Regions from separate parts of the Methylocystis sp. NC52PC genome, predicted to be linked through region 1. Evidence: predicted binding sites of a transcription regulator. Region 1 holds the regulator's gene; each other region holds the start of a gene.
The links. Region 1 encodes PhoB, which activates phosphate uptake and scavenging genes when phosphate is short. Its sites were predicted from a motif close to TGTCATNNANCTGTCAT; they were not measured.
Positions count from the first base shown of each region.

Region 2: the regulator PhoB is predicted to act here: its motif matches at 6,569-6,585, upstream of ACETII_RS16030 (OprO/OprP family phosphate-selective porin).
Region 3: the regulator PhoB is predicted to act here: its motif matches at 1,953-1,969, upstream of ACETII_RS18310 (DUF47 domain-containing protein).

Region 1 is NZ_CP170127.1:1,190,301-1,199,833, forward strand. Features, by position in the region: gene pstS (phosphate ABC transporter substrate-binding protein PstS) at 5-1,051, shown strand; gene pstC (phosphate ABC transporter permease subunit PstC) at 1,209-2,198, shown strand; gene pstA (phosphate ABC transporter permease PstA) at 2,210-3,049, shown strand; gene pstB (phosphate ABC transporter ATP-binding protein PstB) at 3,049-3,831, shown strand; gene phoU (phosphate signaling complex protein PhoU) at 3,845-4,561, shown strand; gene phoB (phosphate regulon transcriptional regulator PhoB) at 4,558-5,304, shown strand; gene ACETII_RS07690 (GcrA family cell cycle regulator) at 5,332-5,874, opposite strand; gene ACETII_RS07695 (acetylornithine transaminase) at 6,321-7,517, shown strand; gene argF (ornithine carbamoyltransferase) at 7,517-8,461, shown strand; gene ACETII_RS07705 (Hsp33 family molecular chaperone) at 8,461-9,420, shown strand; gene ACETII_RS07710 (fumarylacetoacetate hydrolase family protein) at 9,520-9,533, shown strand, end outside.
Region 2 is NZ_CP170127.1:2,882,355-2,891,887, reverse strand. Features, by position in the region: gene ACETII_RS16055 (acyl-CoA dehydrogenase) at 1-373, shown strand, start outside; gene glpD (glycerol-3-phosphate dehydrogenase) at 398-1,855, opposite strand; gene ACETII_RS16045 (hypothetical protein) at 2,043-2,312, shown strand; gene ACETII_RS16040 (DEAD/DEAH box helicase) at 2,416-3,762, opposite strand; gene ACETII_RS16035 (hypothetical protein) at 4,131-4,502, shown strand; gene ACETII_RS16030 (OprO/OprP family phosphate-selective porin) at 4,569-6,497, opposite strand; gene ACETII_RS16025 (hypothetical protein) at 6,808-7,002, shown strand; gene ACETII_RS16020 (tetratricopeptide repeat protein) at 7,174-7,893, opposite strand; gene ACETII_RS16015 (porin) at 7,980-9,533, opposite strand, start outside.
Region 3 is NZ_CP170127.1:3,346,339-3,355,871, forward strand. Features, by position in the region: gene ACETII_RS18300 (NUDIX hydrolase) at 1-264, opposite strand, end outside; gene ACETII_RS18305 (inorganic phosphate transporter) at 261-1,259, opposite strand; gene ACETII_RS18310 (DUF47 domain-containing protein) at 1,271-1,915, opposite strand; gene ACETII_RS18315 (DUF2865 domain-containing protein) at 2,021-2,773, opposite strand; tRNA gene ACETII_RS18320 (tRNA-Arg) at 2,884-2,960, opposite strand; gene ACETII_RS18325 (ETC complex I subunit) at 2,974-3,285, opposite strand; gene ACETII_RS18330 (acyltransferase) at 3,545-4,003, opposite strand; gene ACETII_RS18335 (glycosyltransferase family 2 protein) at 4,023-5,018, opposite strand; gene ACETII_RS18340 (DegT/DnrJ/EryC1/StrS family aminotransferase) at 5,039-6,142, opposite strand; gene ACETII_RS18345 (WxcM-like domain-containing protein) at 6,139-6,954, opposite strand; gene ACETII_RS18350 (acyltransferase family protein) at 7,282-8,400, shown strand; gene ACETII_RS18355 (acyltransferase family protein) at 8,416-9,533, opposite strand, start outside.

The DNA.
Region 1 (9,533 bases):
TCGAATGATCTCCAGGATTTTCACGCGCGCCGCCATCGCGGCGACGGCGTTCGCCGCCATGACGGGCGCGGCTCTGGCGCTGGACATTTCCGGCGCGGGCGCGACCTTCCCCTATCCCATCTACGCCAAATGGGCGGAAACCTATAAGAAGGAGACCGGAAACGGTCTGAATTATCAGTCGATCGGCTCTGGCGGCGGCATCAAGCAGATCAAGGCCCGCACCGTGACGTTCGGCGCCTCGGACCAGCCCCTCAAGGCCGAGGATCTCCAGGCCGCCAATCTCATCCAGTGGCCGCAGGTCATCGGCGGCATCGTCCCGGTCGTCAATCTCGACGGCGTCGCGCCGGGCGAGCTCGTGCTCGACGGGCCGACCCTCGCGAAGATTTTCCTCGGCGAGATTACGAGTTGGGACGACGCGGCGATCAAGAAGCTGAACGCCAAAGCCAAGCTCTCGGCGACGCCGATCGTCGTCGTGCATCGTTCGGACGGCTCCGGCACGACCTTCAACTTTACGAATTATCTTTCCAAGGTCTCCGACGACTGGAAGACCAAGGTCGGCGAGAATTCGGCGGTCGAATGGCCGGCCGGCATCGGCGCCAAGGGCAATGAGGGCGTCGCCAACAACGTCTCCAACACCAAAGGCGCGATCGGCTATGTCGAATACGCCTACGCCAAGCAGAACAAGCTGACCTACACGAAGATGATCAACGCCGCCGGCAAGGTCGTCGCGCCGGGCCTGGAGAGCTTCCAATCCGCCGCCGCGAGCGCCGACTGGGCGAAGTCGCCGGGCTTCTATCAGATCATCACCAATGAGCCGGGCGCGAAGTCCTGGCCGATTTCGGCTGCGACCTTCATCCTGCTGCCCAAGGACTCGAAGGACGAGGCGGCGGCCGCCGAAGCCTTGAAGTTCTTCGGCTGGGCTTTCGCCAATGGCGGAAAGGCCGCGGAGGAGCTCGATTACATCCCCATGCCCAAGACCGTCGTCGAGCTCATCAAAAAGAGCTGGGGCGAGATCAAGGGCGCGGACGGCAAGGCGCTCGCGGCGCATTGAGCCGAGCGCAGGCCGCGTTGCGGTCGGCGCGCAGGCGGTTCAAAACGGAGGCCGCCTGAAAGATGACAGACGCCGGCTGCGTTCAAGGGAGCCGGCGTCGGGAGTTGCAAAGACCATGACCGAACCCGTCTCGCGCGGCTCGAGTGGAGTGGACAACATGTCGGATGTCGCATTGGAGAGCGCTGTCGCCCGGCCCGCGGTCACCGACCGCGCCAAGGCCCTTGCCGGCATCGCGCTCCTCGACCGCATCTTCTTTCAAGTGACCCGCGCGGCGGCGGTCATCGTGCTCGTCATTCTGGGCGGCGTGATCCTGTCGCTCGTCCTTGGCTCGCTGCCAGCCCTGCAGGCCTTCGGGCCAGGCTTCCTGATCTCCCAGTCGTGGAATCCCGTCACCGAGAAATTCGGCGCGCTGCCGGCGATCTACGGCACGCTCGTCACGTCGGGCGTCGCCATGCTGATCGCCGTGCCGGTCGGACTGGGGATCGCGACCTTCCTGACCGAATTATGCCCCCATCGGCTACGGCGCCCGATCGGCATCGCGATCGAGCTTCTCGCGGGCATTCCGTCGATCATTTACGGCATCTGGGGCCTCTTCGTCTTCGCGCCTTTCGTTCAGACCTATGTGCAGCCCGGCCTGATCTCGCTTTTCAGCGACGTGCCGCTGCTCTCCTCGCTTTTCGCCGGCCCTCCCTATGGAATCGGCATGCTGACCGCGGGCTTCATCCTGGCGATCATGGTGCTGCCCTTCATCGCGTCGATCTCACGCGACGTCTTCGAAACCGTGCCGCCCGTTCTCAAGGAGGCGGCCGCCGGCATCGGCTGCACGACCTGGGAAATGATGCGCTATGTCGTCATCCCCTACACGCGCGTCGGCGTCATCGGCGGGGTGATGCTGGCGCTCGGGCGCGCGCTCGGCGAAACCATGGCGGTCACCTTCGTCATCGGCAACGCCCACAAGGTGTCGCCGTCGCTGCTCGCCCCCGGCACGACCATATCGGCGACCATCGCCAATGAATTCACCGAAGCCGTCGGCGACGTCTACACGTCGTCGCTCATCGCGCTCGGCCTCATCCTCTTCCTTCTGACCTTCGTCGTGCTGGCGATCGCGCGTTACATGCTGATGCGCCTCGAACGCAAAGCGGCTTAAGGAGCAGCGCCATGTCGCTTTACGCCACGCGCCGCAAGCGGAATTCGCTGGCGACCAGCCTTGCCTGGGCGGCCGCTCTTTTTGGCATCGCCTGGCTTTTCCTCATCCTCGCGTCGCTGCTTTATGAAGGCCTGCGCGGGCTGTCGCTTGCGGCCTTCACCGAAATGACGCCGCCGCCGGGCAGCAAGGGCGGCCTGTTGAACGCCATCGCTGGATCGCTGGTCATGACCGCAATCGGCGTTGCGATCGGCACGCCGCTCGGCATGCTCGCCGGCACCTATATGGCGGAATATGGCCGTTACACCAAGCTCGCGATGGTCGTGCGGTTCATCAACGACATTCTGCTCAGCGCGCCGTCGATCGTGATCGGCCTCTTCGTCTATGAAGTCCTCGTGCATCCCATGGGGCACTTCTCGGGCGTCTCCGGGGCCGTCGCGCTCTCCCTGCTCGTCATCCCCGTCGTGTTGCGCACCACCGAGGACATGCTGCTGCTGGTGCCGGGATCGATGCGCGAGGCGGCCGCCGCGCTCGGCGCGCCACGCTCCCATGTCGTCGCGCATGTCGCCTATCGCGCCGCCAAGGCGGGCTTGGTGACGGGCGTGCTGCTCGCGGTGGCGCGCGTCTCCGGCGAAACCGCGCCGCTGCTCTTCACCGCGCTCAACAATCAGTTCTGGAGCAGCGATCTCCTGGCGCCGATGGCGAGCCTCCCGGTCGTCATCTTCCAGTTCGCTTTGTCGCCCTACAAAGACTGGCAGCAGCTCGCCTGGACCGGCGCGCTGCTGATCACCGCCGCCGTCCTCGCTCTCTCGATCACAGCCCGCGCGCTCAGCGCCGGTCGGAGAAAATCGTGATGAACGCCCCCGCACAGGTCAAAGAACACGCCGCCAAGATTTCGGTCCAGGGCCTGGATTTCTTTTACGGCGCGTCAAAGGCGCTGAAATCCATTTCGCTGCCGCTGCAGACGCATAAGGTCACGGCCTTCATCGGTCCCTCTGGTTGCGGAAAGTCGACGCTGCTGCGGGTCTTAAACCGCATGTACGACCTCTACCCCGGCCAACGCGCCGAGGGCGAGGTGCTGCTCGACGGCGAGAATATTCTCGATCCGGCGATCGACATCAATGCGCTGCGCGCGCGCGTCGGCATGATCTTCCAGAAGCCGACGCCCTTCCCGATGTCGATTTATGAGAACATCGCCTTCGGCGTTCGCCTTTACGAGAAATTGTCGCGCGCCGACATGGACCAGCGCGTCGAGGAAGCCTTGCGCGGCGCGGCGCTCTGGGACGAGGTGAAGGACAAGCTGCACACGAGCGGGCTCGGGCTTTCGGGCGGCCAGCAGCAGCGCCTGTGCATCGCGCGCAGCGTCGCCGTGCAGCCGGAGGTGATCCTCTTCGACGAGCCCTGCTCCGCCCTCGACCCGATCTCCACGGCCAAAGTGGAGGAGCTCATCGAGGAGCTCGCCAACGACTATACGATCGCCATCGTCACCCACAACATGCAGCAGGCCGTGCGCGTCTCCGACTATACGGCCTTCATGTATCTCGGCGAGCTCGTCGAATTCGGCGACACCGACGAAGTCTTCAACAAGCCGCGCGAAAAGCGCACCCAGGATTACATCACCGGCCGCTTCGGGTGAGGAAGGACATCGCATGAGCGAACATATCGTCAAGTCCTACGACCGCGATCTCGAGGCGCTGGGCCGCCGCATTTCCGAGATGGGCGGCGTCGCCGAGAAGATGCTGGCGGAGGCCATGGACGCTTTGTCGATGCTCGACGTCGACCTCGCCCAGCGCGTCGTCGCGAGCGACGCGCGCCTCGACATTCTCCAGCGCGAGATCGAGGAGAACGCCGTGCTGACGATCGCGCGGCGCCAGCCTCTGGCGGTCGATCTGCGCGAATGCATCGCCGCGATCCGCATTTCCGGCGACATCGAGCGGATCGGCGATCTCGCGAAGAACATCGCCAAGCGCACGCTGAAGATCGCCACCGAAGCGCGGCTGCCGCGCGCCATTGTCGGCTTGCGGTCGATGCACGAGGTCGCGGCGACGCAGCTCAAGGACGCGCTCGACGCCTATGCGCTGCGCGACGTGGAGCGCGCCCGCGCGGTGTGGGAGAACGACGCCGATCTCGACGCGCTGGAAGACAGCGTGTTCCGCGACCTCTTGACCTTCATGATGGAGGACCCGCGCAACATCTCCTTTTGCACGCATCTCCTCTTCTGCTCGAAGAACCTCGAGCGCATCGGCGACCACACGACCAATATTTCGGAGACGGTCGTCTATCTCGCCACCGGCGAAAGCCTGCCGATGGAGCGGCCGAAATCCCGCATCGGCCTCCGCGGATCGGAACAAGACGTCGCGCAATGAACGAAACCATTATTCAAACCCTTCCCCGCGAAGGCCGGGCCGATCGCCCGCCGCGCATTCTCGTCGTCGAGGACGAGGTCCCGCTCGCCACGCTGCTCGTCTATAATCTCGAAGCTGAAGGCTATCAGGTCGAGCATGTCGACAATGGCGACGAGGCGGAACTGCGCATTGCGGAATCGCCGCCCGACCTCCTGCTGCTCGACTGGATGCTGCCTGGCGTCTCGGGTCTCGAAATCTGCCGGCGGCTGCGCGCCCGCGACGTCGCCCGCGACATGCCCATCATCATGCTGACCGCGCGCGGCGAAGAGGGCGAACGCGTGCGGGGCCTGTCGGTCGGCGCGGACGACTATGTCGTGAAGCCCTTCTCGACGCCCGAACTGATGGCCCGCGTGCGCGCGCTGTTGCGACGCGCCCGGCCGGAGCGCGTCGCCTCGCGGCTGACGGCGGGGGACATCGACCTCGACCGCGAAACGCGTCGGGTGCGCCGCTCGGGCCGCGAGATCCATCTCGGCCCGACCGAGTTCCGCCTGCTGGAATATCTGATGGAGAAGCCCGGCCGCGTGTTCACGCGGGCGCAGTTGCTCGACAGCGTCTGGGGCATGTCGGCTGAAATCGACGAACGCACGGTCGACGTGCATGTCGGGCGCCTGCGCAAGGCGCTCATCCGCGGGCGGGAGAAGGATCCGATCCGCACCGTGCGCGGTTCGGGCTATTCCTTCGACGAGACCTTCGGACGCGAGTGAAGGCCGGACCGCCGAACTCGGGAAGGATTACGCGAAGCGCGGGGCCTTGAGATCGCGGGCGCGGCGGCGATCCTGCGCCGGCTGATAGGCGACGCGCGCATGATGGGCGCAATAGGGGCCGGCGCCGATCGGCGACTTCGCCCCGCAGAAGCGGAAATCCGGCGTCGTCGGATCGCCCATCGGCCAGCGGCACATGGATTCGCGCAACTCCATCAGCGTGACGCGCTCCGACATGGGAATGACGACCTCCTCGGCCTCCGGCGCGACGCGGGCGACGACCATGGCCTGCGGCGCAAAGGCCAGGGCGACATTGCCATGGACCGCGTGGCCCCCGGCGCGCGGCGCGGCGACGACCGGGGCGGTCGCCGGCTGGCGGGCCGTCCCCTTCGCCGCGCGCGGGCGCTGCGCGGCCGCTGTCTTGGCGCGTTCGGCGAGGCCGAGGCGGTGAATCTTGCCAATGACCGCATTGCGCGTGATGCCGGGGCCCAGCTCGGCGGCCACCTGGCTCGCGCTGAGGCCGTCGCTCCAAAGCTTGCGCAACAGATCGACTCTTTCCTCGGTCCAAGACATAATTTGACCTCCAAGCGGTCGATTCGAACGCGCCGCCGACGGAATCCACCATCCGTCGCTGCGCCGGGATCTCCGGCGGCGATGAGACGCGCATCGAGACTCGAGAAGCGCCCTGCGGCTTTGAAAAACGCGTCCGCAACGGCGAAAACTGACCATCCTTTTGAATCACGGGTCCGAGTCGCTGGCAAGCAGAAGGGGGCGTTCTCAACAGGCTTTCATGCGCTTTCGCGCGCCGGTGTGGCCCAGGCGACTCACTTGCGCGCTTTTTTCGAGGAAAATCGACTGTAAAGTCTCCGGCCCAGGCAAGGCCTCGCCCCTGCGGCAGGATTTGACCGAAGCCGCCCGCGCGCATAAAATCAAAGTCTCGGATTGCCGCCCTCAAAAAGGGCGGCGCTTTGTTTTTGGGGTCCGGCCGCGGGCCGCTCCCGAGGGCTTGGAGCTTGACGTTGACTTCTGCGCTCTATCCGACCTATGCGCGGGCCGATATCGCCTTCACGGGGGGCGAAGGCCCATGGCTCTTCGCTGAGAACGGCGACCGTTACCTGGATTTCGCTTCCGGCGTCGCGGTCCTGTCGCTCGGCCATGAGCATCCGCATCTGGTCGCGACGCTGAAGGCGGCGGCCGAGAAGCCCTGGCATGTCTCGAACCTCTACCGCATTCCGCAGGCCGAGCGGCTGGCGCAGCGCCTCGTCGACGCCACCTTCGCCGATGTGGTTTTCTTCGCCAATTCCGGCGCCGAAGCCGTGGAGTGCGCCATCAAGACGGCGCGAAAATATCACGCCGCCAATGGAGCGCCTGAGCGCTATCGGCTGATTACTTTCGAAGGGGCCTTTCACGGCCGGACGCTGGCGACCATCGCGGCCGGCGGCAATCCCAAATATCTCGAGGGTTTCGGCCCGCCGGTCGACGGCTTCGATCAAATTCCCTTCGCGGACTTCGACGCGCTCGAAGCCGCGATTTCGGACGAAACCGCCGGCGTTTTGCTCGAACCCGTCCAGGGCGAGGGCGGGCTGCGGGTCTTTTCCGCCGAATTCCTGAAAAAACTGCGCGCCCTCTGCGACGCGCGCGGCCTGCTGCTGGTTCTCGACGAGGTGCAGTGCGGCGTCGGCCGCACCGGCAAATTTCTCGCCTGCGAACACGCCGGCGTAGCGCCGGACATCGTGGCGCTCGCCAAGGGCCTCGGCGGCGGCTTTCCGATCGGCGCCTGTCTCGCGACGCGCGAAGCCGCCAAGGGCATGACGCTCGGCGCGCACGGCTCGACCTTCGGCGGCAATCCGCTGGCGGCCGCCGTCGGCGGCGCGGTTCTCGACGTGGTGCTGGCCGAAGGCTTTCTGCCGCGCGTCGCGCGCCTCGGCGCGCTCCTGCGCCAGCGGCTCGCCGAGCTCAACGACCGCTATCCGGCGATCATCGAGACGGTGCGCGGCGAGGGGCTGATGTTCGGCGTGAAGACGCGCGGGCCCAATGGCGATTTCGCCGCCGCCGCGCGGGCCGAAGGGCTGCTGACCGTTCTTGCCGGCGACAATGTCGTGCGGCTGTTGCCGCCGCTCATCATCGACGAGACGCATATCGTCGAGGCCGCGGCGCGCCTCGAGCGCGCCTGCGTGCGTCTGGCGACGCCGGCCAAGCAGTTGGGAGCGGCGTGATGACCGCGCACACGCTGACGCGGCCGCGTCATTTTCTCGATATTTGCGATTTCACCCGCGACGATCTGCGCCATATCCTCGATCTCGCAAAGTCGCTGAAGGCGAAGCGCGTCAAGGGCGCGCCGCCGGCGGAGCGCCCGCTCGCCGGCAAATATCTGGCGATGATCTTCGACAAGCCGTCGACGCGCACGCGCGTCTCCTTCGACATCGCCATGCGCGATCTCGGCGGCGAGTCGATCATGCTGACGGGCGGCGAGATGCAGCTCGGCCGCGGCGAGAGCATCGCCGACACGGCGCGCGTGCTGTCGCGTTTCGCCGACGCCGTCATGATCCGCATCCTGTCGCACGAGGATCTGACCGAGCTCGCGCGCCACGCCGCCATTCCGGTCATCAACGGCCTGACCAAGCGCTCCCACCCCTGCCAGATCATGGCGGACCTGCTCACCTTCGAGGAGCATCTGGGACCGATCGACGGCCGCACCGTGGCCTGGGTCGGCGACTCCAACAATGTGCTGGCGAGCTGGGTGCACGCGGCCGCCCGTTTCGGATTCACGATCAACGTGGCGACGCCGGCGGAATTCACGCCCCCGCAAAGCCTCGTCGACTGGGCGAAGGCCGAAGGCGCGGCGTTGAACGTGATGCGCGACCCGCGCGCCGCCGTCGACGGCGCGCAGGCGGTGATCACCGATTGCTGGGTCTCCATGGGCGACGCCGACGAGGACTTCCGCCGCCAGGTTCTTGCGCCATATCAGGTGGACGCCAAACTCATGCGCGACGCCGCCAAGGACGCCATTTTCATGCATTGCCTGCCTGCCCACCGCGGCGAGGAAGTCACCGACGAGGTGATGGACGGCCCGCAGTCCGTCGTCTTCGACGAAGCCGAAAACCGGCTGCACGCCCAGAAAGGCGTGCTGGCCTGGTGCCTCGCGCCGGGCGTCGCCTGATGCAGGAGGCGCCGAGCCGGCTGGTTTCGGGCGAGGCGCGGGACGATCGCGTCACGCCCTTCGCGGTCGAGGCGCTCGACCTGCGCGGACGACTGGTGCGGCTTGGACCGACGGTCGACGCCATCCTCGGCCACTATGACTACCCCCCGCAGGTCGCGCGGTTGCTCGGCGAGGCGCTGGCGCTGGCCGCGCTGCTCGGTTCGATCCTCGAATCCCACGGCCGCTTCCAGCTCCAGACCCGCAGCGACGGCCCCGTCGACATGCTCGTCGTGGATTATGACGCGCCGGGGAAGCTGCGCGGCTTCGCCCGGTACGACGTCGCGCGTCTCGGCGAGATCGACGACCCCGCCCCCGCCGCCCTGCTCGGGCGCGGCCATCTCGCCTTGACCATCGAGCGCGAGGAGGACGCGGCCCGCTATCAGGGCGTCGTGCCGCTCGAAGGCGAGAGCCTCGCGGAGGCCGCGCATACCTATTTCCGCCAGTCGGAGCAGATTCCTTCCTTCGTGCGCCTCGCCGTCGGCGAAGTCGTCACGCCGCAGGGGCGCAGCTGGCGCGCCGGCGGGCTGCTTTTGCAATATCTTCCCATCGCCGGCGCGCGCCGGCCGGACCTGCCGCCCGGCGACGCGCCCGATCGCGACGGCGGAGCGGACCAGGAGGAAGACGACGCCTGGCTCGAAGGACAGGCGCTCGCCGGCACGCTCGAAGACCATGAACTCGTCGACCCGTCGCTCTCGGGCGAACGGCTGCTGTTCCGCCTCTTTCACGAGCGCGGCGTCAAGGTCTTCAACGAGCGGCCGCTCGAAGAGTTCTGCCGCTGCTCCGAGGAGCGCATCGAGCGGCTCCTGAAAAGCTTCTCCGACGATGAGCGCGCCGAGATGGTGGGCGATGACGGCCGCATCGGCGTCACGTGCGAATTCTGCGCGACGTTCCGCAGCTTCGATCCGGCGGCGCTCGGCTGAGGACCGCGGGCTCCGGGCGCCCGGGTCGTCGCTGCCGGCTTTTGGCTTCGTTTGTCGTCAATATTCTCCACGCCAATTGTGTTGAAGGGTTGAGACCCGATGCCCCATCCCGA
Region 2 (9,533 bases), 1.7 Mb from region 1:
CGCCGCCCTGCGTCGGGAGATCGAGGACATGCGCGCCCTTGCGCGGGAGAGCGATTACGCCAATGTCGCCGAAGCTGTGGAGTCCTTCGCGCAGGCAAGCGACTACATGGCGCAGGCGATGAAAGCGTCGCCTGCGGAAGGACTGGCCGGCGCGACGCCCTATCTCCGACTTTTCGCGCTCGCCCGCGGCGCGACGCTTCTGGAGAAAGGGGCGAAACGCGCCCGCGGCGAGAACGACCCCAACGCCGAGCGGTACGAAGCGCTTTCGCATTTTTTCGCCAAGAACGTCGCCGTCGCCGCCCCGGGACTGGCGCGCAGCGTGACGGAAGGCGGCGCTTCCGTGACGACTGCGGCTGGAATGTTGAAAGGTTAACGTTGGGAAGAGCGCGCGCTCGAATTACGCGGCCATGAACGTCCGCAACGCCGCCTGCTGGCCCTCGCCCAAATGTAAGCCGAGCTTCGAGCGCCGCCATAACACGTCCTCGGCCTTGCGCGCCCATTCGTTTTCGACGAGGTAACGCACTTCGGCTTCGGTAAGGCCGCAGCCGAAATCTCGGCCGAGATCCTCCATCGACCGCGCATGTTTGAGGAAACGCTCTGCGCGCGTCCCATAGGCGCGCGCGAGGCGCCAGGCGAGCGCATGTCCGAGAAACGGCTTCTCAGCCGACAAATGCGCGAGGAACTCGTCGAAGGCCACGTCGCCGCCGGGAAAGACGCCGCGTTCCGTCCACGCTCCGCCATGCGGCGGCAGAAAGGCCGCAAGATCGTCGAGCGCATGTTCGGCGAGGCGTCGCGACGTCGTGATCTTGCCGCCGAAAATCGACAGCGCCGGCGGCGCGCCCTCGGGAGCGTCGAGATCGAAGGCGTAGTCGCGCGTCACGACCGAGGCGTTGAGCGCGCCGTCGTCGTAAAGCGGCCGAAGCCCCGAATAGCTCCAGACGATGTCGTCGCGATTCAGCGGCCGGCGCAGAAAGTGATTGATGGCGGCGATGAGGTAATCGGTTTCCGACGCGCTGATGTCGACCTGCCCGGGCGCCCCGTCAAGGGCGACGTCCGTCGTGCCGACGAGCGTGAAGTCCTGCTCATAGGGAATTGCGAAAACAATCCGCCCGTCGGGATTTTGCAGAATATAGGCGTGATCGCCCTCGTAGAGTCTTCGCGTAACGAGATGCGAGCCTTTAACGAGCCGCACATGCTTGCGCGAGCGCAGATGCAGGGCGGCGTCGATCACCTGCGACACCCACGGTCCGGCGGCGTTGACTAGGACGCGCGCTTCCACTCTCACGCCGTTGTCGAGGGTCCCGGTCCAATGTCCATTCTCTCGCCTGGCGTCGATCAGCCGCTCGCCCACGCTGATCGTTGCGCCGCGTTCCTTGGCGTCGAGCGCATTGAGCACGACGAGGCGGGAGTCGTCGACCCAGCAGTCGGCGTAAGTGAAGCCAACAGAATAAGCGTCGCGCAGCGGCGCGCCGAGTTCGTTGCCTTTGAGCGACACCATGTGCGAGCCCTCGAGCCGCTTGCGCCGCGCGAGATGATCGTAAAGAAACAGGCCGACCCGCAGCATCCACACGGGACGCAGGCCCTTCTCGTACGGCAGAACGAACTTGAGCGGCCAAATGACATGCGGCGCGGCGGCCAGCAAAAGTTCGCGCTCGGCAAGCGCTTCGTGCACGAGTCGGAACTCGTAGAGTTCCAGATATCGCAGGCCGCCGTGTATCAGTTTGGTCGAGGCGGATGACGTGCCGCTCGCGAGATCGTTCTGCTCGACCAGTCGTACAGAAAGCCCCCGCCCCGCCGCGTCGCGCGCGATGGCGCAGCCGTTGACGCCGCCGCCGATGATGAGAAGGTCGTACATGCGCCCGCCGCTCTTTTATGTCTCAGGCTCAATCTAAGGCGGTTGGCGGCTTGTGCAAGAAAACGCTCTCGAGACGACAAGCCTGCGTTTTATCGGAATAATCGATAAGCTAGATTTTTGCCCTCTATTGGACAAGGGATCGTCGCCGTCCCATCCTCGTAGTTATCGAAGCTGGGAGGATGCCGACATGCGATCTAAATTGATGCTTGCCCTTGTCGTGGTGGCGAGCCCCTTGTTTGTCATCAGCGCCGCTCAGGCGGATTTCGGCGATGATCTGTCGCCCCCGCTTCCGTGGCTGCAAGACGATCAGCCTGCCGCCGAACGTCCAATCTCAAAAAGGCCGAGAGTCGCCGTCGACGCCGATCGTCCTCGGGACAGGATGCACCGCGGCGTCCATCGAAAGGTCTATGATCACCACTCTTACCGACATGGCCCCGATTTTCATGAATACGACTGAAACGGGCGATGCGCTCCCCTCGCGCCGAGACGCCGACTTCGGCGGTCCTTGGCGCGAGGGGCTCATTATGCGTTGATGGAAGCCGTTGTATGGCTCCCGCTCCTCACCCCTGCGTGGGGTGCGGACGATGGGTCCCGCCCTGCGCGCGGCGCTTCTGACCGGCGCCGGAGCGCGGCGGGCGGCGGCCTTCGGCGCGCGGGCCGTCGCGATGCGGCCCCTCGCGGCGAGGATGTTTCTGCGCATGGCGCGCGCCGCCGTTGGCCTTGGGGGCGCCGCCGCGCGCGCCGCGGCGGGCCGGGGCGGTCTCATCATGGCGCTCGCCGTCGCTGCGGCGGTCGGTCACGGGCAGCGACTGGCGCGTGAGTTTCTCGATCTGGCGCAGCAGCGGCCGCTCGCCGTTGTCGCAAAGCGAAATCGCCCGGCCCGAGGCGCCGGCCCGCGCCGTGCGGCCGATGCGATGGACATAAGCCTCCGGCGTCTCCGGAAGTTCGTAATTCACCACATGCGTCACGCCGTCCACATCGATGCCGCGGGCGGCGATGTCCGTTGCGACGAGCACGCGCGTACGGCCCTTGCGGAAACCGTCGAGGGCGCGAATGCGCTGGCTCTGGCTCTTGTTGCCGTGGATCGCCTCCGCGCCGACGCCGGCGGCGTCGAGATGCTGCGCCACACGATCCGCGCCGCGCTTGGTGCGCGTGAAGACGATGGCGCGCGAGATGTCGACGTCATTCATCAATTCGAGAAGCACGTCCCGCTTCGCCCCGCCGTCGACGAGGAACACATGCTGCGCGACGCGCTCCGCCGTCGTCGCGACGGGCGTCACGGCGACCTGGGCGGGATCGTTCAGCATGTCCTGCGCGAGGCCGGCGATCTCCTTGGGCATGGTGGCGGAGAACAACAGCGTCTGGCGCTTCTTGGGAAGCTTGGCGACAATCTGGCGGATCGGGATGATGAAACCGAGATCCAGCATGTGATCGGCTTCATCCAGAACCAGCACTTCGGTCTGCGCCAGCTTCATGCGGCCGCTGGCGACATGATCGAGCAAACGGCCCGGCGTCGCGACGAGCACGTCCAGCCCGCGCGCCAGCATGTCGATTTGAGGACGATGCGACACGCCGCCAACGATGACGCCGACGCTCGGCCGCAAAAATTGGCCGTAGGAACGGAAGCTGTCGGCGATCTGCGCGGCGAGTTCGCGCGTCGGGGCCAGCACCAGCGCCCGCGCGGTAAAGGGCGCCGGCCGGCGCCGGTCGGCGATCAAGCGTTCCAAAATCGGCAGGGCGAAGGCCGCCGTCTTGCCGGTGCCGGTCTGGGCGATGCCGAGGAGATCGCGGCCCTGCAGAAGATAAGGAATCGCCTGGGCCTGAATGGAAGTCGGGGTCTCATAGCCTTCGCGAGCGAGGGCGCGAAGCAGAATCTCGGCAAGGCCAAGATCGGAAAAATTGGTCACTGAGCGTCTTTCATAAGGGAATCGCGCCGCGGCGGGCGTTCAAGCGCGCGGTGGGGTCGATCCGGTAAAAGGGAGACCTGCCCCGCGTATCGGGCCGTCGTCTGGGAATGTGAAGGAGGCTCGACAGCTGGTCGGACGCCCGAAGGCGTTTGTCCGATCTACGCGGCTGGAGCAGCCTCATGCTGCGGCGCAGCGGTGTGTTGCTACAGGAAGCGCGCGCCGCGGTCAACGGTTTTCGCCAAGGTCGACTTTTGTGGCCTTAGATCAGTCCATCGGCGCTTCATCGCTTCTGAGGGACGCGAAAGGGAGATAATGTGGCTTCATATCAACCCCCTTGGCTGTCCGGCGCAACAATCCGGAGTGAGCGTATGAAAAAACTCGGGCTGCTGACATGTGCTGTGTTTATCGCTTTCGCCTGCCCTGGCGTCAGGGCCCAATCTGCTCAGCAAAAGCCGGCCGATGAGCCGATTGCAGGCTGCGTCGATCGCGCCAAAGCGGAGAAATATATTTCCGACCACAATTACGCGGAGCTGCTGCGGGGAACGAGTTCGGATGGAAGAACCCATGGGGTCTGGACCAACGGCCGACAGGTCATGATCATCGATTACGCCAGACCTGCCGATGACAGAATGGACCAGCTCAAAACCATTTGCGTCAGCGGGATTGTCTCCAACGTCAGCTTCAATCTCTATGTCATCGAGAAGCTGGTGAGCTCCGCCGCGTCCTCGGACAACAAATAAGCAACCGCCATTGAGGTTGAAAGACTGCGCCCCGGGAGGGGGCGCAGGTTTCGGGGACAAGGACGACTAGAAGTACACCTTGGCGCGCATTTCGAGGAAGGTCGGATGCGAGCCGCCCTCATAGGATGATTGCGGGTTCCAGTTCAGCGGCGACTTCAGCGACAGCACGTGCGTGGCGTTGAACTGGAAGGCGACGCCATTATCCGGATACCAGTTCACGCCAGCCGTGATGTTTTGCTGATAGCCGCCGTAGATGCCGGAATTGGCGATGGCGTTTTGCAGAAGCGTCGCATTGGCGATCTGCGCGGGGGTCCCCGGCAGAGGGCCGAACAAGCCGAAGCCGTTGTTCGCGACGAACAGGGCGTTGTTGATATTGCCTCCAGAGAACGGACCGTTGTTCAGGTTGAGAACGCTCCACCGGCCGACCAGACCCCAGGCGCCCCATCCGCCCATGGAGAAGGGGTTTTTGATCTTCAGCTGACCGAAGGTCACGCCGTTCTTGTCTTTCAGATCATACGACCGAGATTTTTCTTCGCCGGTGATCCACCACTCGCCCTGGACATAGCCGCCGCTCGCGATGTAGCGCGAATTGCCAGGCGAGAGGTAGATTCCTTGGGCTGGCGAGGCCGCACCCAGCTGAGTCAACTGAGCTTGCGCGAACTCAGCCGCCGCAAAGGTGTTGCGGTTGTAGTTTGCGAGCAACCATTCGCCCTGGACGAAGAAATTATTGTAGGAAAGGGCGGCCTCGAGGTCGAGCTTTTCGATATTGTTAATGCAGTTTCCAGCGGCGTTATACTGGTTCCAGACCGTCCCGGCGGTCTGGAAGACGGTCGGCTGAAGGAAGCGACCGCAGGAAAGATCGGGCGTTCCAAGGAAGTTGCTCCCGAGAACGTTGGCTTCCGACCCGAGCCGATTCCCCGGCGCCGAGTTACGGTCATCGCTGTAAGCGGTGGCGCCATTCGGCTGATGATAGCTTCCAGCCACGCCAATATGAACGAGTCGATGTTCATCGAAGATCGGCGCCCAGGTTACGCGGCCGGTGGCCTCCCAATAAGCGCCGCCGCCCCAGGGCTGATACCAGTTGGCGTTTCTGACGCCGTAGCCGCTGTAGGCCGGCACATAGACGCCGACGTTTCCTGACGACGTATTGACGGGGCGCGCATTCAGATCCTGGAAGCTCAGCGAATATATGCCGAAATGAGCCGTCCAATTGTCCTTGCCGATCATGCCGGCGGCTATGCCGATGTGACGGAAGGGCGCAATCGCGTCAACGGCCAGCGGCCGCTCGATCGTGTCGCGATATTTCGACGACGCCAGGGCCTCCAGGCTGAATGACTCGTACTGGCTGCCAATCTTGAAATAGACCGGTTCGGCGAGCCAAGGCGCGGACAACCGCGGATCTTGCAGACCGACATAGGCGTCACGCCATCCGCCCCAAAGGAAGTTGCGGTCGGTAACATAGTTGCGCGACCAGAACGCCAGTCCGCCGACAGTGTTTGCGTTCGGTAGATTGGTATTCCAAAGCTGAGTCGTGGGGTTCGCGAAATCGAATTGAAGCTTGTAGAACCAGGGCTTCATTCGACCTTCGACTTCAAGTCGCGCCTGACCAAAGCCGACGTTCGACTGCCATGCGTTACCCGGCGACCCAGCGGTGCCGCCGCCATCGACAAACAGGCGACCGCCGATCTTGAAGGCGTACGCCTTGTCTTCCGTCTCGACGAGAAGACCGCTCTTCAGGCTGACGAAGACGGGCGGTGGCGGCGGGGGCCCATTGTCGCCCTTCACATGCGCGGCGTTGGCGACATTGGTCGCCTTCGAGGCGGCGGCGGCGGCCTGCGCCTTCGCTTCCTTCGCCTCCTTGCGCAATTTTGCAATTTCCGCCTCGAGCGCGCGCAGGCGTGCATCGATGGCGTTGACGTCGACGGCCTGAGCGCTCGTCGCCACGAGCAAGGCGCCAAGCGCCACGCCGCCAATTGCCCACTTTGCAGTCAACATTTCAATCTCCAGCCTGAGAATTCAGGAATGCCTATTTTTTAGGCTACACTTATACAATCGACCCGACCTCCACGACAAACACGTGACAAACTACGTCTTCGCAGGCGCTGCCGAAGTACAATCCTCACTCAGTTGTACAAATGCAACATTGACACAAGGTCAGATAATAGATTCTGATAATTTTTCTCTTTTGTTTCTAGTATTTCTGACCTATATATACATAATCTGTACAGAAATATGCTGGAGACATTAGCTGAAAATTGCCATTTTTTCCACGTTATGCATATAACTCAGAAATGAAACCGCTCTAATGGAAAAACTTCTGAAACAAACGCCACTCAAGGTGCCGATTGCGCTCTGGGTTTTCCAGGCGCCGCCAGGCCAATTTAACGGGGGAAAACTCTCGGAATTGGCCGGCCAGCCTTGGATCCGGCCCGCCGTCCAGTGGCTTGATGAACGGGCGCAAGGCTTATCGCCTGAGGGGCGTGGTGGCGGACTTGGCTGAACGGGGCTGAAACAACCCTCGTCGATCAGCCCCTCGCAAGAAATGAGAGCTTGCGAGCGCTCCCGTGAGCGAGAGATCGGGAGGGTTCATATAGTGAAAAAAGAAAACGCCCCCGGAGACGTCCGGGGGCGTTTCTAACTGAGGCCGTTGTGGGGGCGAGGGCCCCCTCGATCAGTCGCAGTCTTTAAACTTCGACTCTCTGCACTTCTTCGCCATCGCCTCGGCCTTGGGACGCTCCTCCGCCGATAAGGTCTTGGCGGAGAGGTCGTGCACGGATTTCTTCTCGCTTTCGGTCATGCCGAGCGCCGGCTGCTCGATCGCCAGATGCGTCCACATGTAGCCACGCAGGAAATCCTGGGCGACGCCCTGGCCCTGGGCGTACATCGTGCCGAGGTTCAACTGCGCCTCCGGGTCGCCCTGCGCCGCCGCGAGCCGGACCCACTTCGCCGCCTCCCCATAATCCTGCTGAACCCCGGCGCCTTCATAATACATGCTGGCGACGTTCATTTGCGCCGCCGCAACGCCCTGACCGGCGGCGAGAAGGCTCCACTTCATGGCTTCCTTGTAATCGCGCGCGACCAACTGCCCTTCGAGATACATGGTGCCGAGGTTGTATTGAGCGGCGGCGTTGCCTCGCTCGGCGGCGAGCTTTGTCCACTTGATCGCTTCCCGGGGATCGCGCGGCGCGCCCTTGCCGATCATATACATGGCGGCGAGTTCGGTCTGCGCGCGGGCGTCGCCCTTCTCGGCGAGGGGCTTCAGCAACTTGAACGCCGCGGCGTAATCGCCCTTGCGGGTCGCCTCGGTCGCCGCCGCGTAATCATCCGCGCTGGCGAGCCCCGCTGGCAGGAGCGCGAGAAAGAGGACGAGACACCGGACCCAATTCAGCATGAGAGACGCCTTTCTACCCTGCAAACGGTAATGAGCGCCCCCGGGAGACCCGGGGACGCTCGGAGCCAAACCTGATCTATTTTAGATCAGTAGTTCCACTGCAGCTGCATGCGGAGCAGATCGCCCTGCCACTGCCGGTACGGCGCGAGCGCCAGGTTCGTTCGGTTCATATGCGCATAGGCGGCGGTGAACTCGACCTCCGGAAGCGGTTGCCATTCGACGCCCACCTCCAGTTCGTTGACCCTGTTGTACGGCGCGTTGACTTCGGTCTTTGCGCCGCCCCGATACTGCTGCCACTGGACATAGGGGAAGAAGGTGCCGAGACCGAATTCCTTGTCGTCGTATTTGTAGGTCACGATGACGTAGCCGCCGTTCAGCTTGCCGTCCTTGACGACCAGCTGGTACGGATCGAGCACCGGGCCGCGGCCCCAGTTCCATTCCGCGAAGACGCCGAAGGGCTGCGGATAGATGATGCCGGTGACGGCGACGCGCTCGTCCTTGACGCCGACGCAGCCGTTGACGCAGGACGGGTTCCAGACGCCCGCGAGCGGCGTCGGGTAATAGGTCGTGTTGAAGTTGTTCGGATTATTGTAACCGGGCGCATTGACGAAAGGCGCCACCGCGCCGGTAAAGGGCGAGGCGTTCCACGGATACTGGTTCGGCCGGTACCCCGCCCAGTTCGTCGCCATGCCGAGCGAGGGAATGATCGCCGAGGTCGCCGGCACGAAGCGGCCCGTATAGCCCTGGATCGACGCTTCGACCACCTGGCCGTTTTCGAAGACGTACGGATAGGTGAAGCGTGTGACGAGATGAACGCCCTTGTTCAGCTCGACGCGGTTTGCGCCCTGACCATTGTAGACGCCGAAGGCGAACATGCCGTAATCGCCCGAACCCTTCAGGTTGTTCTTGACGAGATCCCGGAAGAGATGACGCATGTGCTCGGGCGTATAGTAAAAGAAGATGCCGAGGTCGCGCTCGTCCTTACAGCAGGTGTTGAGCCCGTCGGGGCGGTCGAGCGTCAGACGATTCTGCGACGACTGCATGTTGGTGAAGCCGTAGGGAATCTTCGACTGACCGACGCGGAAGCGGAATTCCTTCTTGTCGTCGACCGAAATGTCGGCGTAGGCGTCGCGCAACTGCGCGAAATTGCCGGCGTTCAGGTTATACGTGCCGACCTGGTAGTTGTAATACCCGTAATAAGGAACGCCGGAGACGACGGAGGACGGCGAACTGCTGAACGTGCCGGAAGGCGATGAGGCGAAGTCCGGCTGCAGGTAGAGATAGAGGTGGTCGGAGATGTCGCCGCTGAAGATCAGGCGGATGCGGCGAAGGAAGAAGTTCTGACGCGGGCCGACCGAGCGGTCGCCATAGGCGTAAGCGTCATTGAAGTTGTGGGCGGACAGGATGTCGTTGTAGCGCATCTGCGTATAGCCGCGGATGCTGATCTTCTCGTACCAGTGCTTCGGCGCCGGCGGCGCGCCGGCGATCACGACCGGAGCGGGATGGGCGGCCGCGGCCGCCGCCTGCGCCGCGGCGGCCTTCGCCGCGCGCCTCGCCTCGGCCTCCTGCGCTTCGAGTTTGTTGAGGCGCGCCTTCAGCGCGCGGATTTCATCGGCGGTGTCCGCCGCCGCAGGAGCGGC
Region 3 (9,533 bases), 1.8 Mb from region 1:
CTCGCCGAGCTTGGATTTCTCGACCTTGCCGTGAAGGCCCGCCTCCTGCTGCGCCTCGATGGCGGCGACGATATGGGGCTTACGACCCTTCATCGGCCAGCCTTTGGGAATGACCCAGCGTTTCGTGTCGCGCGAGGTGGCGAGGAGGATTTCGACGCCATGCTCCTCCGTCACGCGCCACGGCAGGGCTGCGTATTGGAGACGGGGCGTTAAAGGCCGGTCGCTCTTTTTCTTTGCTTTCGGCGCCTTCTTCGCCTGCTTCATCCAAAGAAACTCGCGCCGGTGTAGAAAGCCGCGGCGATGAAAGCCGACATCGGCATGGTTACGATCCAGGCCACGACGATATCCTTGGCGACGCTCCACCTGACCGCCGAGACCCGCCGCGCCGCGCCGACGCCGACGATCGCGCCGGTGATGGTGTGCGTCGTCGACACCGGAATGCCGAGACCCGTGGCGAGAAATAGGGTGATCGCGCCGCCAGTCTCGGCGCAGAAGCCTTGCATTGGGGTCAGCCGGGTGATCTTGGAGCCCATGGTGTGCACGATTCGCCAGCCGCCGAAGAGCGTGCCCAGCCCCATCGCCGCCTGGCACGTCAGCACCACCCAGAAAGGGACATGGAACTCGCCGCCATAGACGCCGTGCGAATAAAGCAGCACGGCGATGACGCCCATCGTCTTCTGGGCATCATTGCCGCCGTGCCCGAGCGAGTAAAGCGAAGCAGAAAGAAATTGCAGGGAGCGAAACAGCGTATCCACGGCAAGCGGCGAGCTGCGCACGAAAATCCACGAGACGGCGAGGATCAGCAGCAGCGCCAGCACGAAGCCGAGCGCCGGCGAAAGCACAATGGCCGAGCCGGTCTTGATGAGGCCGCTCCAGACGATGGCGCTCGTTCCGGTCTTGGCGACGCCCGCGCCGACGAGGCCGCCGACCAGCGCATGCGAGCTCGACGAGGGGATGCCGAGGGCCCAGGTGATGAGGTTCCAGGAGATGGCGCCCATCAGCGCGCCGAAGATCACCTTATCGTCGACGATCTGCGGCGAGATGATGCCGGCCCCGACCGTCTGCGCAACATGGAGGCCGAAGAACAGAAACGCCACGAAGTTGAAAAACGCCGCCCAGAACACGGCGTAGTGCGGCCGCAGCACGCGCGTCGAGACGATGGTGGCGATGGAATTGGCGGCGTCGTGCAAGCCGTTGAGAAAGTCGAAGGCCAGCGCGACGCCGATGAGCGCGAAGAGAGAGAGCGGGAGCTCGGCCACGCCTCGTCTCCTCAGCTGTGCTCGATGACGATGCCGGTCACCCGATTGGCGACATCCTCAAACCCGTCGACCACCTTTTCGAGGTGGCCATAAATCTCCGAGCCGACGACAAAGGCCATGGGATCGCTCGTGCGATGCAGGCGAAACAGCTCCTTGAGCCCCTGGTCGTGCAGGGCGTCGGCTTCGTCCTCGATGCGGGTGATCTCCTCGCTGAAGGCGTTGAGCTTGGCGGCGTTCTGACGCATCGCGCGCAGCAGCGGCAGCGCGTCCCGCGTCATTTCCGCCGATTGGACAATGATGTCGCCGATGCGCCGCATCGAGGCGTCGAATTCGTGGAATTCGTAGAGCTGCGTGGCTTTCGCCGTCTGGTGCATCTGGTCGATGGTGTCGTCCATCGCGACGATGAGATCGCGAATGTCGCTACGGTCGAAAGGCGTGATGAAGGTGCGGCGGACGGCGAGCAGCACCTCGCGGGTGATGTCGTCGGCGGCGTGTTCCTGCCGGCGGATTTCCTGGCAGCAGCCCAGATAGCCGTTCCCGCCGTCGAGCAACTGGCGCAGCGCCCCGGCCCCCGCGACGAGGGTCTCCGCATGTCGTTCGAAGAGGTCGAAGAAACCTTCTTCGCGCGGCATCAGGGCCTGAAACCAAGACAGCATTTGCCCCCTCCGCCCGACTCGGGCTCGTGAATTCGCCCGTCACAAAACTGTCATGCAAGGCCCTGGCGGGATAGCCGCGCCTCGGCTCTCTGTAAAGCCGGAATTTTAGGGCGTCGCCTGCTGCGGGGCCGTGCTCCCCGTCGGATCGTCCTTGCTGACCTCGAGCGCGGGCGGCGCCGGCGCGATGGTCCCGGTGAGGGCGGGCGTCGCCGCCGGGTTGCGGCGGAGCATGGCGCGCAGCCGATCGCGCGCGTTGGACGACATGGCGGCGGCGCTGAGCGGCACGAGTTTCGAGCCGCTGTAGACGAGGGCGCCGTCCGTCTCCACGAGAATGTCGCCGTTCTGCAGAGTCGGATCGTCCTTCGCCGTTCGTTCGAAATAGGCCTCGGAGGTTCTGGGGTCGTTGCAGGCGCAGGCGCCCGACGCGCGGTCGCGGAAGGCGAAGGCGCGCGGCATCGCCGAATAGCGCTGTCCCTTGCGGTTGCGCGCGCTCTCGATCGTCGAGCCGTCGTAAACGTCCATCTCGGCCGAGGGACAGGCGAGTTCGCACGACTGCTGGCGCGTCGCGCGGGTCGATTTGATCAGCGGAAAAAAGTAGCCGTCGCAGGTTCGCACGCAAAAGCCGCCGGCCCTCGGATCGGATGCAAAGCCCGAGCCGGCCGGCGCCCCCTCCCGCTTGGCGAAGCCGACCGTCCCCTGCACCCTGGCGCGGCGAGGCGCCGGCGGCGGCGCAGCCTGCTGCGGCGTCGGATCGGGTCCGAAAAGGAATTCGAGCAGTCCTTGCGCTTCGCCCGGCGCGGGAGCCAGGACAAACGCAAGCCCCAAGGCGACGATGGAGACCGCGACACGAAGCTGCATCCTCGCCCTTCCCTTCCAATCTGGACCGCAGGCGTCGATCCTTCGCGGATAGGCGCGTCATCCCTGTTCTCCGCCCTTGCCCACGGCGGCGGCGACGGCGCGAATCACGCTGGCGACCCCGGCAGGATTCGAACCTGCGACCTACCGCTTAGAAGGCGGTTGCTCTATCCGGCTGAGCTACGGGGCCAGGAGGGCGTCTCTCAATGCGTCCACAAACCGATGCGGGTCGTCTTGAAATTGTCCGCGTATGACGCGGTGCGGCGGGACGCGTTGTCGGGCTTGGGCTCCTCGACCCGATAGGGAAGGCCCGCGCGCTCGGCGTAGGCCACCGCCTCCTCCTTGGTGGCGAAACGCAAGCGGATCTGCTGTTTCATGTCCCCCGAGCTGGTCCAGCCCATCAGCGGTTCAATGGAGCGCGGCAGTTCGGGGTCGAACACGAGACGCCAGGGCTTCTCCGGTCCCGGACCGGACTGGGTCACGCTCGGCGACTGACGATAGATGCGAGCCGTCATTTCAACCTCTTGTTTCCCCGAAGGAGCGGCCGACGCCGCTTCGGTCATTGCCCCGTCAGAGGCGAAAACTCTCGCCTCCTTCGTAATCAGCCGAGGAGATTTTTCAACCGGATTTTCGTTCGCGCATCATGCGCCCGCCTTACGGCGCCAACGTGACCTGCCGCAGGGAGCCGCACATCGGCAGGCTCTCACGGATTCTAGGGGGCGACCGCCGATGAAGTCAAAAGGCGCCCCTCCCCGCGCCGTCCGAGCTAAAGCGTCAATCCAGGTAACGCAAAATGCGCATCGGATTGCCGACGACGACCGCCCGCGGCGGCACATTGCTGGAAACGACGGTTCCGGCGCCGACCATCGCCTCTTCGCCAATCTCCACGCCCGGCAATATGGTCGCGCCAGCGCCGATCGAGGCGCCGCGCCGGACGATCGTCCGGGCGAATTTCTCGGGATAGGCCTTGGAACGCGGGAACATGTCATTGGTGAAGGTGACGTTCGGGCCGACGAAGACATTGTCCTCGAGCCGCACGCCGTCCCAGAGATAGACGCCGCTTTTTACCGTCACATTGTCGCCGATCACCACGTCGTTCTCGACGAAGCAGTGGGCGTTGACGTTGCAGCCGGCCCCAATGCGCGCGCCCGGCAGGATGACGCAGAACTGCCAGATTCGGCTGCCGGGGCCGATCGAGACGGACTGACAATCGGACAAGGGATGGATGAACATGCGGGCGCGCTCTAAAACGTCAGGGGACGATGTCGCGTAATCGCGACAGGAAGCCCTTGCGTTGCGCCTCCGAGCCGCGGGCCGCGGCCGCTAATGCGCTTTGCTCCCTCGGGCTGATCGCAAGCGTCGGCGCCGCGACGGCAATATCCGTCAGAGCCCGATCGAAGGCCGCGCCGAATTCCGGGTAGGCGTGACGCCAGGCTTTTATGTGGCCGACGAGATGGGCGTAGGCGGCGTAGAGTTCGGCGGCGTCGATGACGCCCTTCCTAGCGGCGAGGTCGATGACCAGACGCCAATCGGTGATCAGATTGGGCCAGTTGCCGTTCTTGTCCGGATTGCTGTTCGAGGCGGGATGGACGCGGAAATAAGACAGCGTGTCGGGCGTGACGACGGCATTCCCCTTCGCGCAGAGATGGGCGAAGACGGCGACGTCGGCGAGGCCGGGACACAGCGTCCCGTCGATTGTCATGAAGGCGACGCTTCCGTCCGGCTCGACGAGATCCTGCTTCCTGAACAGCACGGTGGTGAATTCCCCGATCTGGTTCAGCAGAGTCCGCGCCATTTGCCGGAGGATGTCGCGACCGTCGATGACCGTCGTCGACGCGATCCCGAAGGGGTTGATGAGCTCGATCGGGTGATTTTCATTATCGATGGTTCGGCGGGGCGAAAAGGCGAGCGTCGCGTTCCTGTCGGACGCCGCCTCCAGCGCCTCCACGAGATACTGGGTGCAAAACGGGTGCAGAATATCGTCGTCGAAGAGGAACTTGATGTAATCGCCCTGCGCGACCGACATGAGATGCTGCAGATTGTTGATCCCCCAGCAGCCCGGACTCGGATTGCGCAGATAGGTCACATGCGCGCTGAACTCCGAGACGATGTTTTGAATGGCGTCGGTCGGGCAATCGTCCGAAACGATGATCTCCCTGTTCTCCCAGCTCTGGGCGATGGCGCTCGTCAGGCACATGCGGAAATGCGACGGCTTGTAGGCAGGGATGAGAATGGAGACCGATTTCATCTGTGCTCTGGCGCCCTTCTTCAGCTTTCCGCCACGGCCGCGCGCAGTGCGACGGTCACCCGGTCGACATCGTCGAAGCTCAGATGCGGTCCCATGGGCAGACTTAGCGCTTCCTTTGCAAGGCGGTCGGCGACCGGCCATTTCTGCGCAAGGGGAGCCATCTCGCCATAGGCTTGCTGCCGAAACGGCGGAATGGGGTAATGCACGAGCGTCCCCACGCCGCTTGTCGCGAGCCGCTCCTGCAAGAGGTCGCGCTTCGGCGAGGTGACGACATAAAGATGCCAGGCGTGAGTCATGCCCGGCGCGCTCGAGGGCAGGCCAATCGGCAGACCCGCGAGGCCCGCCTCGTAACGCCGGGCGATCTCCTGGCGGCGGCCGTTCCACGCGTCGAGATAGGGAAGCTTGACCCGCAGGATGGCCGCCTGAAGCGGGTCGAGGCGGCTGTTCATACCCTTCTCGAGGTTCACATATTTGACCGACGACCCATAATTGCGCAGCATCGCGATCCGTTTCGCGACGTCGGCGTCATTTGTCGTCACCGCGCCGCCGTCGCCGAGCGCGCCCAGGTTTTTGCCGGGATAGAAACTCCAGGCGACGACATCGCCGTCGCCGCCAATCCGTCGTTCGCCAATCCGCGCGCCATGGGCCTGCGCGGCGTCCTCGACCATCTTGAGGCCGTAGCGGGCGCAGATTTCCTTGAGCCTGGGAAGATCGGCGGGATGTCCGTAAAGATGCACGGGGCAAAGCGCGCGGGTGCGCTCCGTGACCGAGGCCGCCACACGATCCGGATCGAGGCAATGGGTGACGGGGTCGGGCTCGACGGGCACAGGCGTTGCGCCGGATGAGGAGACCGCGAGCCAGGTGGCGATATAGGTGTTGGACGGAACGATGACCTCGTCGCCCGGGCCAATGTCCAGAGCCTTGAAGGCGAGCGTCAACGCGTCGAGCCCGTTGCCCACGCCAACGCAATGCGCCGCGCCGGCATAGGCTGCGAATTCAGCTTCGAACGCTGCGACTTCCTCGCCCAGAATGTAATGGCCCGAGTCGAGGACGCGGGCGATCGCTTGGTCGATCTCGCCCTTGAGTTCCGTATAGGCCGCCTTGACGTCGAGGAATGGTATCACCGGCTCACGCCCCGCTCTGCAAGAAACTCTGAATAATTACGAATGTAATCGGCGGGGTCGTATTCGTGCGAGGCAAAGACGAGCAGCACCGCGTCGGAGGAAAACTTATATTGAATGCCCCACACGCCGGGGGGGATGTAAAGGCCCTGGGTCGGATGGTCCAGCGTGATTTCCTCTCTGTGCCGGCCGTCGTCGACGACGACGGCGATCGATCCGTTGACGCAGGTCAGATATTGCTCGCAGACGCGATGGGCGTGCTCGCCGCGCGTCTCGGACGACGGCACGTCGAAGACAAGGAAATAACGCTTGGGCTGGAAAGGGATGTCGCGCGGGAACTCCCCCGCGCACAAGGCCCCGCGCAAATCTTCGTGACGGCGCAGATTGTAGATCGCGACGCCCGTAACGGAGCAGCGATGCGCGCCGACCGTCCTTTGGGGACTTGCGCCCAATTCCGGAATCGGCCCCTGCGCTTCGGATTGGACGTAGCCCTCGATCACGGCCGGATTGCCGCTGACGAGGGCGTAAGGCGGAACGTCGCGCGTGACGACGGTCCCCGCCGCGATCCGGGCGCCCATCCCGATCCGCACGCCTTCCGACAGGACGCTGCCGGCGCCAATATAGACCCTGTCCTCGATCACCACCGGCGCCGCGCCGCTGGAGGTCTTCGCGCCGCGAGTCAACGTGACGCCCGGCTCGATATGGCAATGGGCGCCGATCCTCAGCCCGCCGTCAAAGACGACGCCGCCGCAAAGACGCGCGCCCTCGCCGACCGACATGTCGCCGTCGAGAAAGGAAAAGGGGCCGATCTGCACGTTCCGCCCCAGGCGAACGCCTGAGCCGACGCGCGAAGTGGCGTGAACTGCGGTTCCCTCAGAACCCATCGTTCCTCACAGTCGTGATTTCGTCCCGCTGTCTTTACGGCGGCGAGAGGATTTGTCGAAGCGTAACGATAGCATCCTCGTCAAAGTCAAGCTCTCCAATAATGTTACGTTCACGCTCCCCGGCATGGATAAGCTCAGATTGACGCCGGAACGCCCGGTGGCTCCCGGGGCGACGATGCGCTAACATCAAGCTTGCAAATCGGCGGAAAGCGCCTTCTCTGCGAATGGTTCAAGGTTCTCTACAGGCGCTTGCGTATAATGCTCGAGAGACTGCGCGCGGCTCCCCAAACCAACGAAACGGGGCTGCTGTATATTTCGTCTTTGGATGGCCTGAGGCTCTTGGCTTTCCTCGCCGTCTTTATCCACCATCTTCCCGTCTCAATGGCTTTTCTGGGCATGGAGGCTTTCCAGAAACGGGGATGGGTGGGCGTCGAGCTGTTTTTCGTCATCTCGGCCTTTCTGTTTTTTCACTTGTTCGAGGCCGAGGTCCGCAAGGCCGGCTTTATCGATGTGAAGCGTTTTTATCTTCGTCGCTTCCTGCGGATTTACCCGCTCATGGCCGCCTTCCCCGCCGCCATGATCATCTGGACAGGCGCCTATTCGAAAGACGCAATCTTTCGTCTGGTCGGATTAATGGCGGGGGCGGACAACCTTGTCACGGCCTTCGACGGCTACTCCCCCATTCCCTTCAGCCCGCAATTGTGGACGCTGAGTTTCGAGTTCCAGATCTATCTGGTTATTCCCTTTGCTTTCCTGGCCTATCAAAAATATGGGACCCGTCGCTTCTTGATTGGCGCGGCGATCGTGTGGGGCTTGTGCACGTTGCTGCGGATAGCCGCGGTTCTCTCCGGCGTTGGCTATCTGCCCGCGTGGGTGTTGCCCTTCCTGCGCCCGGACTCGGTGCTTCTCGGGATGCTGCTCTCGATTTTCGTCAAGGATATCCCGCCCCTTTACGCCCTTGCCGCGGGCCTCGGAGCTGCGTCGGGGTTTTTTGCGCTCCCGCTCATGGAGCAATCCGCCACGAGCCAGATTCTCGTATTCCCGGCGGCGGCGATCATGTGCGGGGCGTTGGTGGCGCTGGCGCATTCGTGGCGTCCTCTCGGCCGCGTCTTGAGCCTGCGCTGGGCGACCTTTGCAGGCACGATCAGCTTCGGCCTGTATGTCTTCCACGTTTTTGGGATTTATCTGGCGGGCAACCTTTTGGAGCGCTTTGGCGTCGATCCGTCAACGGCAAGCGCGGCGGCTTGCGTTGCGCTCACGGCGGTGGCGTTCGCCGCGACATTCGCGATGGCGGCGGCAAGCTATATGGGCTTCGAACGGCCGTTTCTGAAATTGAAGGATCGATTTGCAGCCGTCCATGGCCGACCGGCCGTTTAGGCTCGCGTGAGCGCGTCATTTTCCCGCGTGTCGGGTGGGCTGATCGGCGACAACCGCCGCGGCGAGAGACTGTCTTGCGAGATATTCTGACGCGGCGACGGTCAGATGCGCGTCATCCGCCGCGGTGAGCCCCGCCGTCCGGTCGTTTCCCACATATGTCAGGCAGCCGCCGTCGCGACAAAACACGTCGATCGCGCTCACATATTGGAACGGCGCCCCGGACAGCTTCTCTTTGAGATATCGGTCATAGAAGATGAATTTATCGTCGGATTCGAGCGAGCTGAATCTCGGCGTTTGCGGCCACAGTCTTGTCGCCACGACGACAGGCAGCGGATGCTTCCAATGCGGGACCGAACCCACGAACACAACCTTTTTGGCGCCAATCTTTTTTAGATGATCCGCCAGGTCGAACATGGTTTCCGGCGGGTGCACGCCATTATGGGCGACGACGACGACGTCGGGCTTCGATCGCGCAATCTGACCCAAAGCGAACCAGTTCGACTGCTGACAGTATTGGCTGGCGCTCCCCGCTGAGGCGAGCCCCGGCGTACATCCCGAACTCGCGACCTGGAGGATCTGCCAGTCGTCCGGCAGCGCCCGCTTCAGGCCCGGATGGAGCTGCTGCGCGTGGCTGTCGCCCCAAATGAAAACGGCCTTTGCAAACTTATGATCCCGTTCAAAGCATTCGTCGGAAATGGCGTTTTTCGGGGCCGTGGTGATGAGCCCGGCTCGGTGGGACTCGAAATCATAGAAATCGCACTGCAGGCGGAACTCCGCCGGAATTTTCTCGGCCGAGAAATAGCTCCAGTCGGGCGGGCTATTGTCGAAATGCCTCAGCAATTCTCTGCGGGCTTCGTCATATCTCGCGTCAAAGCCCTTGTGGAGCACGCCCGAGACGCCGAAAGCCAGGAGAAGCAGGCCCGCGGAAAAACTCGCGGAGAAGACTTGCGGACGATTGAGAAAGCCGCGCGTCCGGAACGGCCGTTCGACGAAGCGCCAAGAGAAGTAGGCGATAGGAAAAGTCGCGAGGACGACGGCGGCGGCCGAGACCGTCGTCAGGCCCCCGAAATGGATATTGCGGGCGAAGGCGAGCAGAGGCTGATGCCAGAGGTAAGCGCTATAGCTCACGAGGC